Regions from separate parts of the Lysinibacillus sp. NPDC058147 genome, predicted to be linked through region 1. Evidence: riboswitches for the same ligand, from Rfam matches in the RefSeq annotation. Region 1 holds a riboswitch; each other region holds the start of a gene.
What was found. Region 1 has a riboswitch for cobalamin ahead of ACFVT8_RS07945 (ABC transporter substrate-binding protein). Riboswitches for the same ligand answer to the same signal wherever they lie in the genome.

Region 1 (3,213 bases):
GTAGGGACTGTTATTCCTTCTATTGAATGATATAGCTGTTCAGTAATCGGTGCTGCCTCCATCTTATCACCATCACAAAAGTCACAAGCCTTCATCGACACAATCGGCCCTTGCTTTGCCACATACAGACCAGCCTCTTCTAACTCCTCAATAGTATTTGCTACATCTACTGTTGGAATAGATAATAATATGCTGTAAGAGGCTGAGTATTTGATTGCACCTATTTCCCCTACAACCTTCGCTATTGTTTGAAATTGTAAGGGAGTGTAATGCTTATTAATAATACCTGGGCTTATGGCAAGACGTGTAAAATCTCCATTACTGTTTAGCTTTTCAAAGGTTTTGTCCGGTATATTCGTACGGAATGCGTTCATAAATACTTCTCCTTATGAAAAAGGAGCTAGCAAAACGCTAGCCCAGATTTTTTTAGTTTTTAAAGCTATCAGGATAGAAGCCTTTTGCTAATACTTGAATGGCTTCTGCAGCACGAACTCCTTCTGACGCAGCAGAAAGCGGTAAGATTACAAATCGTTCATTTTTTACTGCTTCCGTTTCTTTTAAGGCTGGATCATTTTTTAAGAAATTTATTTTTTCTCCCGCCGTTGTTTCACCGTAATCAACGACAACAACAACTTCTGGATTTCGTTCTACTACATCCTCTTTAGATACCGTAGTCCAACCGGATTCAACATCACCAAAAATATTTTTACCGCCAGCCATCGTTACAAGCTCGTTCATAAAGTTTTGTCCAGCAGTAAAGACATCTTTATCACCACTATCAAACACTAATACGCGCAGTTCTTTCCCTTCTTGTGGTAATTTTGCACGTACTTCATCTACATCTTTTGTCATTTTCTCGATTAAAACTTCACCACGATCCTCAACGCGGAAAATTTTCGCTATATTTCGAATATCTGTGAAAATATCATCTAAAGTAGGTTTCGTCATATTTGAGGCAGTATGTAAATATGTGTGAATCCCTAATGCCTCAAGTTCTTCAGGTGTACCGACACCTTTCTCTCCAAAGGCACTTTTCCAACCACCGTATAAAAAGTCTGCCTCAGCATTAATAACCTGCTCCTTTGTGGGATACTGTTCAGCTAATACAGGTACTTTATCGTAGGCAGCTTGTAGAGGCTCATAAATTTTATCATCTAAGTATGCAGTCCCTACCATTGAATCTTCTAAACCTAAAGCCAACATAATTTCTGTTACGTGTTGATTTAAGCTAATCGCTTTTTTCGGTGCTTCTTTATATACTTGTGTTGTTCCATTATTTTCAATTGTTATTTCTGTCGTTGCAGCTTGTGATGGCTCTACCTTCTCACCTTTTGCTGCAGATTCTGGTTTGTCCTTTGCGTTACACGCGCCTAGTACAGCGATCAATGCTATTACAAAGACAAGCCATACGTGCTTCCATTTCTTCATGTCCTCTTCTCCTTTGTTGTTAAATATATAAAAAGAAATCATTAGACTTCTTTGCTCCCGAGTTAGGTTTCTAGAAAAGGGCATAAAAAAATCCCCTTGTTTCCAAGAGGTTAGCATAGCGAAAGAAAGGTTCTTCAACCGTTCACTATCTCCATCCTCGTGGTTTAAGTAAAAAATATATATTGGCAGGTATCCTGGCTTAGGTTCATCATCTATACGCCTTCCCATAGTGTTGCTACAGTGGCATCTCGTATAGACTCCCCATTTACAGTTGCGGGACAGCATCGGATTTGCACCGATTTCCCTTTTAAGCAAATGACAAAATCATTTGCACCAATACGTCGTTTTTATTTAATTGTAATTGATATCGAAAGATTAGCAGATTCACAATCTCCGAAAATATTAAAAAATTATAATCATAAATATATTAACACTATTCCGACATAAACACTAACGATTTTTAAACGAAATATTTTTCATTCCAATTCTGTTACAATGTTGATAAATGAATTAATAGAAACGAGGATTTTTTATGCATGTAACAATTGGAGTACTCGCACACGTAGATGCAGGAAAAACAACATTTTCTGAGCAGTTGCTTTTTCATACAAACAGTATTCAAGCCCGTGGACGAGTGGATCACCAGGATACATTTCTAGACAACCATGAACTGGAGCGTCAGCGGGGCATTACGATTTTTGCGGAGCAAGGTCGCATGACGATTGGAAACGATACATATACGTTAATTGATACACCTGGACACGTCGATTTCTCGCCGGAAATGGAACGTGCCATTCGGGTTATGGATTATGCCATTATAATTGTTAGTGCAGTTGAAGGACTACAAGGTCATACCGAAACAGTGTGGCAACTTTTACGCCAATATCACGTCCCAACCTTTTTCTTTATCAATAAAATTGACCGTGAAGGTGCAGATGTTGAAACCGTTATGGCACAGCTTCAAAAGGATTGCTCTGAGGATGTACTGTTCGTAGATGAACCGCTCCGCCCCGACTTTGTATCAACTCACATAATGGAGTGGATCGCTGAACGTGATGAACAGCTTCTGGATGCTTTTCTTAATGAGACATTGGATAGCTCTAGCTCCCTTACTCATTTACAAACAATGGTTAAACAGGAAAAGGCCTTTCTATGTTTTTCTGGCTCTGCCTTGAAAGATATTGGGATAAAAGAATTTCTAGCTCAGCTTCCCCTACTTACAGAAACAAATTTTCTTAATGATGCCCCGTTCCAAGGTGAGGTGTTTAAAATTCGTCATGATGGACATCAACGCTTAACTTTTTTAAAGGCATTGCAGGGCACATTGCATGTGAGAGATGAATTTTTCTTTGGAGATGCAACAGAAAAAGTGACTGAAATTCGCCTATACAATGGTAGCCGTTATGATACCGCTCAAGAAGTAGAAGCTGGAGAGATTTTCGCAGTTAAAGGGATTAGCGAGGGAAACATCGGAGATATCATTGGTTATTCAAGTAACCCGAAGCCCTATGAATTAGTACCGACTTTACAGGCAAAAGTACAATATGAAGGCGATCAACATATAAAGGAAGTATTAAAAATTTTCCGCACACTTGAAGCAGAAGAACCATCTTTACGTGTGCTGTGGCATGAAAAATTTCAAGAAATTCATGTACATATTATGGGTGTCATCCAACTCGAAGTTCTGATCGACGTGCTAAACAAACGCTTCTCGCTAGACATTTCATTTAGCGAACCACAGATTTTGTATATGGAAACAATCGCAACAATGGTGACGGGCTATGG
Region 2 (3,213 bases), on a different contig from region 1:
TTTTGCTATTAACTCAACAGCTTCGCCAATACGCGGACCCGGACGGTTTGAAATATCAGTATCTATAGAATAAACCGCTTTATTTTGAATGGCAGTGATTGAACTCCATCCATCACGAGAAAGAATTTCTGCCGTTGGGTTTTTCACATAGTTTACTGTTGTTAAAATGACATCTGGATTTTTCGCAATAATATCTTCCTCAGATACCTTTGCCCAACTTTTGAGGTCACCAAAAACGTTCTTAACATTTGCAGCATCTAAAATCTCTTGTTGGAATGTTCCAGAACCAGGTGTATATATGTCTGGCTTCGGACTTATTTCTAAATAGATATTTTTTGGTTCTTTCACATCTTTAACTTTTGCTTGGACTTCTGCAATTTTACCTTTAATATCATCATTTAACTTGTCGCCTTTATCTTTGATTCCCATAACCGTTGCGATTTGTTGGATATCCCCGTACACATCATCAAATGTTTTAGCCGATTGAATGGCAAACACTTTAATACCTGCATCTTCGAGACCTTTTAAGGCATTTAAATTTTCTTCATCGCCCCCAGTTGTATAGGCAATAACGACATCTGGCTTTAGGGCTAAAATACGCTCACTATTAAATGTTGTAGAAGTAGAGACGCGCTCAATTTTTTGCGCTTCTTCTGGATACGTATCATACTCAGTTGCACCAACGATTTTATCCCCCACACCTAGAGCAAATAAAATTTCTGTATTACTTGGTTGCAATGAAACAATAGTTTTAGGTGCGGTAGCAAACTCTACTTCTACACCACGGTCATCTTTAACTTTATAGCTAGTTTTCTCAACTTGTTGATCTTCCTTAGAAATAGTGCCTTTATTAGTATCCTCTTTAGTGCCACAGCCAACTAATACGAGTGCTAACATTAGCACAGAAAGCCATTGAAGCTTAAACATTTTCTTCATTTCATTGATTCTCCTTTTTCTTTTTCATCGGGTATGACTTACTAATAAACGGTATTTCAGCAATACCAGCCTGCTGATTTATAAAGACAGCCATTACAAAAAAGACATTGGCTAGTAATCCTAAATAATCAAAGAGAATAGTAGGTACTTCCCGTTCTTCAGATACTTTGTGCAAAACGCGATATGATTTTTTCGCCTCACTACGGCATAAATGTAATACGGTAGCAGCCTCTGTTCCTTGAGGTAATACAAAGTTCTGTATTTCCTCCCTTACATGACTTACATAAAAATCATAGCGATCACTGAGCCAAGTTAAATCGTCTTCGGTTACCGCCAATTTACCTCGGACTGAGCCATTTACATGGTAAGCCATTGGTAAAATAGCTAGCAAATCATCTGCTACTACCTCTACCGTTTCCTTTTTTACCGCCGCTAAAGCGACGCCAATATGTGTTGTAAGGCAATCCGTTCGAATTTCAAAATCTACCGTTGATGCCTTTTCACGCATAAATGGATAACAAGAATAACGTGCATCTTTTTTCAAATCTAAGTCCCCGCTTTCCTTCGTGAAAAATTCTTACTTTATTAATTTCGTCTTGATGTAATTGCCGTCCGGAGACTTTATCTTCATTTGAATGAAGATAAACATACTTTTTTGGATTTCATCAGGTGAAATATAAGTGCACATAAAAAAAACGTTGTTTCCACTCCTAAGGAAACAACGAAAATAACATAAAAATTGTCGCATAGATACGACATAGCCTATGTATTTGCCGCATATTCTCCTAGCTTCCGAAGAGTTATCTATACGTTCAAACAAAGGTCGGTCTCCTGGCTTGTACAGTTTATTCAATCACGTTGTGAGTCATAAAAACCTTCCCATCAAATAATTCGACAGTGGTATATCTTTATGATTCCTGTACTTACAGTTGCGGAAACAGCTTCGGTTTTTCACCGAATTCCCGATTATGCTATAGTTCAGCACCCTTATTCTGCAAGAATTATTCACTTGTAAAGCAGTTTAACATAGATTGATAGGAAAAAATAGCTGTGGAATTTGAATAAACAGATACGATGGATAACAATCAAGCATATATTAACTTTTGCACGCGGATATTTTCACTGCCCCATGGTACTGATAGTGGAGTCGTTTTACTTTACTTTTTCATACTTTATAAAGCTTAACGAAAGTTTTGCGCAAAAAATAGACATTTCATAACTTTTAACGGATGGCATTCTTATATTTCTTTTTGTATTTAACATCCCTCTCTTCCTCGATTAAACGTTGTGCAATCTCTAGTAATTTTGGGTCATTCGTTGCATCGAATAGCTTTTTAAAGGATACAATAATATCATAGCGTATTAATGTCGGATGTTTTTCGTCTAAGCATATTTGAAACCTTTTCGCCAAATAGGAAACGACTAAATCTCTTTGTACCTGCCCTGCTAAACCTATTCTCCAAATTGCTTGTAAAGTATGCCTCGCAGTCACTGTTTTTTCATCATACGTTACGGCCCAAATCTTTAAGAAGTCCTCTAATACTCTTTCTTCAGGATCACTTTTCGCTGCCAATGCGCATAAAAATTGTGCAGCACTTGCACGCACATGTTCGTTTTTGTATGTAAGAGCCTGAACAAGTTGTTCCCAAACTGAATATGTCCAATCAACTGGTTCCTGCATGATTTTCAATAATTCTTCGTATGATTTGTATTGTATATCAGGGTCACGCTCTGTTAAATTACTAAAAAGTTGCAAAATCTCTTTTTCCATGATTCATCCCTACCTTTATTGTTTCAGAACGTTAATAATGGTGTACTTATAAGTGTTGTCTTGATTTCTATTATTCGTTACTTTACTACTACGTAATTAAAGTCGCAAATGATTTTAATTTTAAAGCAAACCCTCGTATTGTATACTTCAAAATTATCAGAAATGGGTCACAACATGCAAGGGAACGTTTCTTTCAGTTATATAATAATACATTTTACACGTTAGCTTTATTATTAGATGTGTCATACTTGATGGCAATCATTATATGGATAAACTAGTAATATTCCTTCTCCTGGTCCTATTATCATTTTAGTAACTAGGGCTATAGTAGTAAATATATCTACTTATGTAAATTTATTCATCCTAGATGTTATTTTACTCATTATTCGTCGAGTAGTCGACCCTAAATTAATGGATTACCATATCGGTTGCGTGTTGGGTTACTCTCATGATTTTAAATATAGCATTGGACTAAGTAATAATCAGTTAGTTATAAGCTATACTCT
Region 3 (3,213 bases), on a different contig from region 1:
TTCGTTTGCGAAGCTATGCGGGTCTGTTGGTGGACCATTAGTACGCCAAAAATTAATATCTACTTGATTATCCATCAATTTTTGGAGCCCTACCATAACATCAGCGCCTTCAAGATTTAGTTGGACGCCTATTTTTGCTAATTCTCCTTGCATTAATTCTGCCATAGGTTTTTGGATGGCATCTGTTGCAATATAGATTAAATCTAGTTTAAGAGGTTGCCCATTTTTAGAACGGATTTTATCACCTTTTTGTAATGTCCAACCTGCTTCATCTAATAACTGCTTGGCTTTTTCTGGACTGAATAGGATTGGTTTCAAATCAATATTGGCATACGGAATAGCATCCCAAAACAGTGTATTGGCAACTTTTTCTGTACCATGGGTAATGCTCTCAACCATTTGTTCTTTATTAATAGCGTATTGAATAGCCTGACGTACTTTTAATTCTGCTAATGGACCAGATTGTGTATTAAATAGCAATGCACGTGTAGATAAAGGTTCAGATATAGCCGTTTTGTATTTACCGCTATCTTTTAAGAAAGTGTAGTTATCTAAGCTAATAATGCCACGGCCATAAATTAAATCTAATTCTTCATTTTCAAATGCCAGTGACATAGATTCTGAATCAGGAATAATTTTCACTTTTACTTTGTCCACCAGTGGCTTTTCACCCCAATAATGTTCGTTGCGGCTAAAAATTGCGGATTCATCTTTTTTGTATTCGGTTAATACCCATGGACCTGTTCCAATCGGAGCTTTTATTCCTTTATTAGTTGCATCTCCCTCAGGGAATCCGTTATCCCCTAAAAAGCGGAATGGTCGAACAAACGCCAGTTCGTTTAATACAGGGTAATATGGTTCATCTAACTGTAAACGAATTGTATAGTCATCTTTTTTCACAACATCTACAATATGATTCACCATCCCCATCCAGGAGTGTGTTTCACGATCTGCTAAAACTGCATTAAAATTACGAATGACATTATCTGCATTAAAGGCTGTCCCATCAGAGTATTTGACATCTTTTCTAAGATGAAATATGTAAGTTTTTTTATCGTTGGAGATTTCCCAACTCTCTGCTAATTTCGGCGATATTGTCCCGTCATCGTTATATTCTACCAATGATTCATACACCATTGCTTGGGCAGTCATTTGGTTTGGTAGATAAGTATGCGGATTTAATGGCCCTATATCTAGTGGCCAGCCAATTGTTATCATTTTTCCTTCGTTATCTTTTGTTGTACTTCCATTACCTTCATTCGAGCTTGAACACCCTGCTAAAATGATTAACATCAGCAATAGAATGAAAGGTAATAAATTCTTTTTGAATAACATTATTTCTGCTCCTGTCTATTTATTGGTGCTAGAAAGACACAAAATACTTCTAATTTAAAACTCATAGCATTCGGGGAACGCCGCTAAAAGTGTAAATTGCGCCGCTAACTAAGCATATGAAGCCGCTAAAACCCGATATTCCGCCGCTAACCTTATTCGCACCTCACTTTGATGTAAACTACTATGTTTAGAAAAAGGCATAAAAAAATCCTTATTCAAATATGAATAAGGATAGAAAAACTCATCATTAAAAGCCTTCCATCCATCTCCCTATCTTTCGTAGCTCTACAATGAATCTAACTACAAGCAGGCATTCTGGCTTATGAATCTTCATTTTGCTTCACCTTCCCAAGTACTTACTCAGTGGTATTTGAAACAAAACTCCTCATTTACAGCTGCGGGACAGCATGGGATTTACACCCATTTTCCTTTTAATTGAGTGAAAAATTATTTCACTCAAACTTGTAATGATAATTATTAAATTTAGTAATAAACATAACATGCTTCAAAGACACACGTCAATTTTATTTTCTGAATATAATAAAGTTTTGAGATATTTAAAGGCTTTATTATAGTATATTCCATCATAAAAGCCATCTCACACTAGTGAGACGGCCCCATTTCTATTGTTGATGTTTTTTTACCATAGACTCTGTAAAAGCCTGAGATTGACCCTTTGGAATACTTAATGTTTGCCAATCAGTGCCCCTTAGTTGCTTTGCGATGTAAACAATTTGACCGACATGTTGTGAGTAGTGGGACATTTGTCTTTCGATAGCATCTATCACGGAATGCTGTTCTCCTCTTATCGTTACAAACCCTTGTAAATCAGCTTCCGTTAATCTTTGTAAAGCATTTAAAAATACTTGCCATCCCTTTTCCCATACTGTTATAACCTCTTCTTTTGTCTGAAGGCTATCAGTAAATTCATCATCACGATTTCTCGTTGCTTTCTCGCCATCTGTCGTTAGAAAGTCAGTCCATCTCGATATCATATTGCCACTAACATGTTTTACGATAACGGCAATGCTATTGGATTCCTCGTTAAAAGCCCAGTGTAGTTGTTCATGATCCAATTGTGAGAGTGTTTTATCACCTTGTTCTTTCACACTTTTAAATCTTTTTTGAACTACATTTAAATACGTTTGCGCTACCGTCATTGTTGAACCCCCATCCTCTTTTCTACTATTTTAATATAGACAGAATGAGATGTGCCAATTTGGTAACTAGTTGGTGACAAAAATTAAGTAATACTTACTAGAGGGTTTTAATCACCACTAATTTCTAAGCCTTCACCAATCGAGCTTTTACAGTCAGTTTATCTTCCACCTTATTTCTTTGCTTTCCATGAATTTAAGTGTGGGATAAATTCTCTTACAAGAGCAACCATTTTTTCTTGTGCTTCCTGTTGATCACCATTTAATTGATAGCCTATTTGATATACATAGCCATTATAATATGTATAAAACTCATTGGCTCTTGTATTCATTTGATAAATGCGCTTGTCTGTATCATTATAATTATAATATACATACGCGAAAAATTTATCTGGTGTCATCGCACGATAATACAAAGGATTCATAAAATTCAAACCTACATTCGTGATTTCCCCTGAAAAGTGCTGACTATCTTCCGTAACGTTATAGTTTCCTAAAGGATTATGATTTACATTTGTTACCGTCAAATTAATATATTGACGATCCACTCCAGTGAGAGACTTTTCTTTATAACTAAACTGAAATTGCTTTTGCAGGGTACCATCTTCCATCTCTGACGTTATAGCATAGACCTCCTGTGTATTTGATTTAAATGGAAGATTTTCAGGATCTATTAGATGGACAGCATTCTCCATAGTATCCGCCACTGCTTGCATAGCCT
Region 4 (3,213 bases), on a different contig from region 1:
TTAATAAATACTCCGTGTCCTATTCTTTCAGCACCCAACAGTTCAACAGCCTCTAGAACGTTTTTACCAATTCCTGTTTCACCGGCATGAATAGTGACTCTGTAGCCATATTCTTTGGCTAAAGCGATTGGATCTACAAATTTTTCACAAAAGCCTTCTTCTTCAGATGCACATAGGTCAATTGCCACTACACCTTCTCCAAGGAACTTTTTCCCCTTTTCAACCACCTCGAATGCACTTTCAACAGACATCGTCCTCATGCAAGACAGGATTATATTTCCCTTTATTTCGTAACGGCTTTCAGCGTCCCTCATACCATCTATAACAGCTTGAATAACTTCTTCAACACTAAGACCTTGTAGTGTGTGAAGTAACGGGGCAAATCTGACTTCTAAATATTTCACATTTTCTCTTGCTGCATTCTCAAATAGCTCAAAAGTAATTCTTCTTAAGTTCTCCTTAGACTGCATTACTAAATTAGGAAGAGAAAATCTTTTTAAATATTCATCAAGGGATTCACATTCTAACGGAGCAATCAGCTCCTTTTGTAGTTCATCCTTATCAAAAGTAGGTAACTGAATGCCTTCCTTCTGTGCAATATCGATAATAGTTTCAGCCCTAAGGCTTCCGTCCAAATGACAGTGTAGTTCAATTTTTGGCAATGCTAAAAAGTTCATTATTGACCTCCTGAAATAAATGTTTAGATTAAAATACAAAAAAATTCCTGACCACAAAGAAAATACAAGTATTGTACTTTCTTCGTAATCAGGAATTTCGGTTCCTGGTAGAGACCCCCAAACCATATTATTGGGGTTATACGAAATATTATTGTTTTCATTTACGATTTTTAATATGATAATAGAAAAATTTCGGGTTGTCAACATGATCTATAAGGATATTCAGGATGTCTTGTAATCTAACAATTTCTACTACCACTTCTCGAATGAAAATTTTTTAGATATAGAAATGATTGATATCCAAAATTCTCTTTGCCAGAAGATGTTTAAAATTAATTGTGGCAATAGATGTACTTCAGTTCCGTATCAGTTTATAACTCATATCATTGGAAAGAAATATACAATTTCACTAATATATTGACACAAAAAACACTTTGTCGTAGATTTAAAGTAATTGCATAAAAGCATTAGGTGCCCATTGCGGGAGAATAGGGAATAAAGTGAAAAGCTTTAGCGGTCCCACCACTGTAAAAAGGGAGTTTCATAGAGAATGCCACTAGCATCGTTCTGGGAAGGTTCTATGAAATGTTGAAATTGAGCCAGGAGACCTGCCTATCTGCTTCGGTTATATAGACGATGGAAAAGTCTGTAGTTTATTTGTTATGGAATAAACTACAGGCTTTTTATTTTTTCTCTAAATCATTCTTCGAGTAACAAGGGCAAAAAAGAAAGGGGAAATTTTCATGCAATTATTACAACAAACGATTCAAAACATTCAAAGTGCTGACAATAAAATGATGGAGAAGGCAAGGGAACGCATAGATGCACTTTGCAAACCTCCTGGAAGCTTGGGCAAACTGGAGGCACTTGCTGTACAACTATCCGGAATAACAGGAGACCTATTTCCTGCGATTGATAATAAAGCGATAATTGTCTGTGCAGCAGATCATGGTGTTTGTGATGAAGGGGTAACACCTAATCCACAAAATGTGACGGTCTTTCAAACATTAAATTTTCCTAGAGGAGGAACAGGAGTCTGTGCTATCGCAAAAATTACAGATGCTAAAATTGTCACAGTAGACGTTGGTGTAAAAGAAGATATTCCACATGATGCTGGTGTTATCATAAAAAAAATTAAATATGGAACGGACAATATGGCAAAAGGTCCTGCTATGTCAAGGGAAGAAGCCATTCAATCCATTGAAGTAGGAATTGAGGTAGCAACGGAAGAAATCAAAAAAGGAATCAATGTACTCGGGACAGGTGAAATGGGGATTGGTAATACGACTCCAAGTGCTGCAATATTATCGGTTCTTCACGAATGTCATCCAAATGAAGTGACAGGCTTTGGTGCAGGAGTAGGACCAGGGGGGATAGCACATAAAGTAGAAGTCATTTACAATGCTATTGCATTAAATAAACCAAATCGTGATGATGCTATTGATATTCTTGCAAAGGTCGGTGGATTAGAAATAGGCGCTATGGCTGGAGTGATACTTGCCGCAGCTGCACATCGTAAACCGGTTGTTATTGATGGCTTTATTTCTACTATTGCTGCACTTATTGCATACGAACTCGAACCCAACGTAAAAGACTATATCATTCCATCTCATGCCTCTGAAGAACCAGGTGCAAAAATTGCTGCTGAAATGCTCGGAGTTGAACCAATGCTACAGATGAATATGCGATTAGGAGAGGGCTCTGGTGCAGCTTTAGCCTTTCCTATTTTGGACGCAGCTTGCTCTATGATGAAAAATATGGCTACTTTAGAAGAAGCTATGTTGCTGTTGAAAAATTAACTTTAGTCGCTGCTGTGGATGCACGGAGTTTGAGATAAATAAGGAATTTATAAATTCGAAACAAGCCCAAATCTGATATTTGGGCTTGTTATTATGCAGCAGTATAGCTATGCTCGATTCAACCTCCGCAACGGTAAACGCCATTTCTTCATATATGAAAGTATTCTTAATACTGTGATCACACCAAATAATACATATAAAAAGAGATCCCCTGAAAATTGTTGAAGTCCGATGATAAGCCCGGCTAGTGCTGCCCAAACACCATAGACTTCATCACGGAGGACTAATGGTTGTCGTCTAGCTAATAAATCACGAACAATTCCACCACCAGATCCTGTTAAGACAGCAGCTACAATAACGGCACTAATAGGCATATCAAGCTTGACTGCATAAAGGGCACCCTGAATTGCAAATGCCGATAACCCAATAGCGTCAGTGAAATTGCCCCAGCGATGCCAATGCTGAATAAGTCGGTGTGGAAATAAGAAAAAAATTGTTATGGCTGCAATGGCAATTTGGAACATCATATCCTGCCCCCACAGTGTTGTTACAGGTAAACCTATAAGTAAGTTTCGTATAGCTCCACCACCGAAAGCAGTTACGATACCGAGTATATATACACCGAATATATCGTATTCTTCCTCCATTGCAATTATTGCCCCGGAAATAGCGAAGGCAATTGTTCCAATAATACTAAAAAACTCCCAAGCCAACCCTGTCACCCCTTATGTGAATAA

Region 2: linked by a shared signal. The riboswitch ahead of ACFVT8_RS17725 (hypothetical protein) and the one ahead of ACFVT8_RS07945 (ABC transporter substrate-binding protein) in region 1 are both predicted to bind cobalamin.
Region 3: linked by a shared signal. The riboswitch ahead of nikA (nickel ABC transporter substrate-binding protein) and the one ahead of ACFVT8_RS07945 (ABC transporter substrate-binding protein) in region 1 are both predicted to bind cobalamin.
Region 4: linked by a shared signal. The riboswitch ahead of cobT (nicotinate-nucleotide--dimethylbenzimidazole phosphoribosyltransferase) and the one ahead of ACFVT8_RS07945 (ABC transporter substrate-binding protein) in region 1 are both predicted to bind cobalamin.

Annotation. Positions count from the first base shown of each region.
Region 1 covers NZ_JBHVUJ010000002.1:518,709-521,921, forward strand. The annotation lists gene ACFVT8_RS07940 (precorrin-3B methylase) at 1-374, opposite strand, end outside; gene ACFVT8_RS07945 (ABC transporter substrate-binding protein) at 427-1,428, opposite strand; cobalamin riboswitch at 1,596-1,781, opposite strand; gene ACFVT8_RS07950 (GTP-binding protein) at 1,961-3,213, shown strand, end outside.
Region 2 covers NZ_JBHVUJ010000006.1:111,868-115,080, forward strand. The annotation lists gene ACFVT8_RS17720 (ABC transporter substrate-binding protein) at 1-936, opposite strand, end outside; gene ACFVT8_RS17725 (hypothetical protein) at 938-1,480, opposite strand; cobalamin riboswitch at 1,741-1,941, opposite strand; gene ACFVT8_RS17730 (hypothetical protein) at 2,159-2,707, opposite strand.
Region 3 covers NZ_JBHVUJ010000004.1:396,162-399,374, reverse strand. The annotation lists gene nikA (nickel ABC transporter substrate-binding protein) at 1-1,335, opposite strand, end outside; cobalamin riboswitch at 1,624-1,816, opposite strand; gene ACFVT8_RS14670 (DUF1572 family protein) at 1,959-2,495, opposite strand; gene ACFVT8_RS24575 (hypothetical protein) at 2,666-3,213, opposite strand, start outside.
Region 4 covers NZ_JBHVUJ010000003.1:158,005-161,217, reverse strand. The annotation lists gene add (adenosine deaminase) at 1-677, opposite strand, end outside; purine riboswitch at 743-841, opposite strand; cobalamin riboswitch at 1,130-1,307, shown strand; gene cobT (nicotinate-nucleotide--dimethylbenzimidazole phosphoribosyltransferase) at 1,421-2,476, shown strand; gene ACFVT8_RS10320 (trimeric intracellular cation channel family protein) at 2,584-3,189, opposite strand.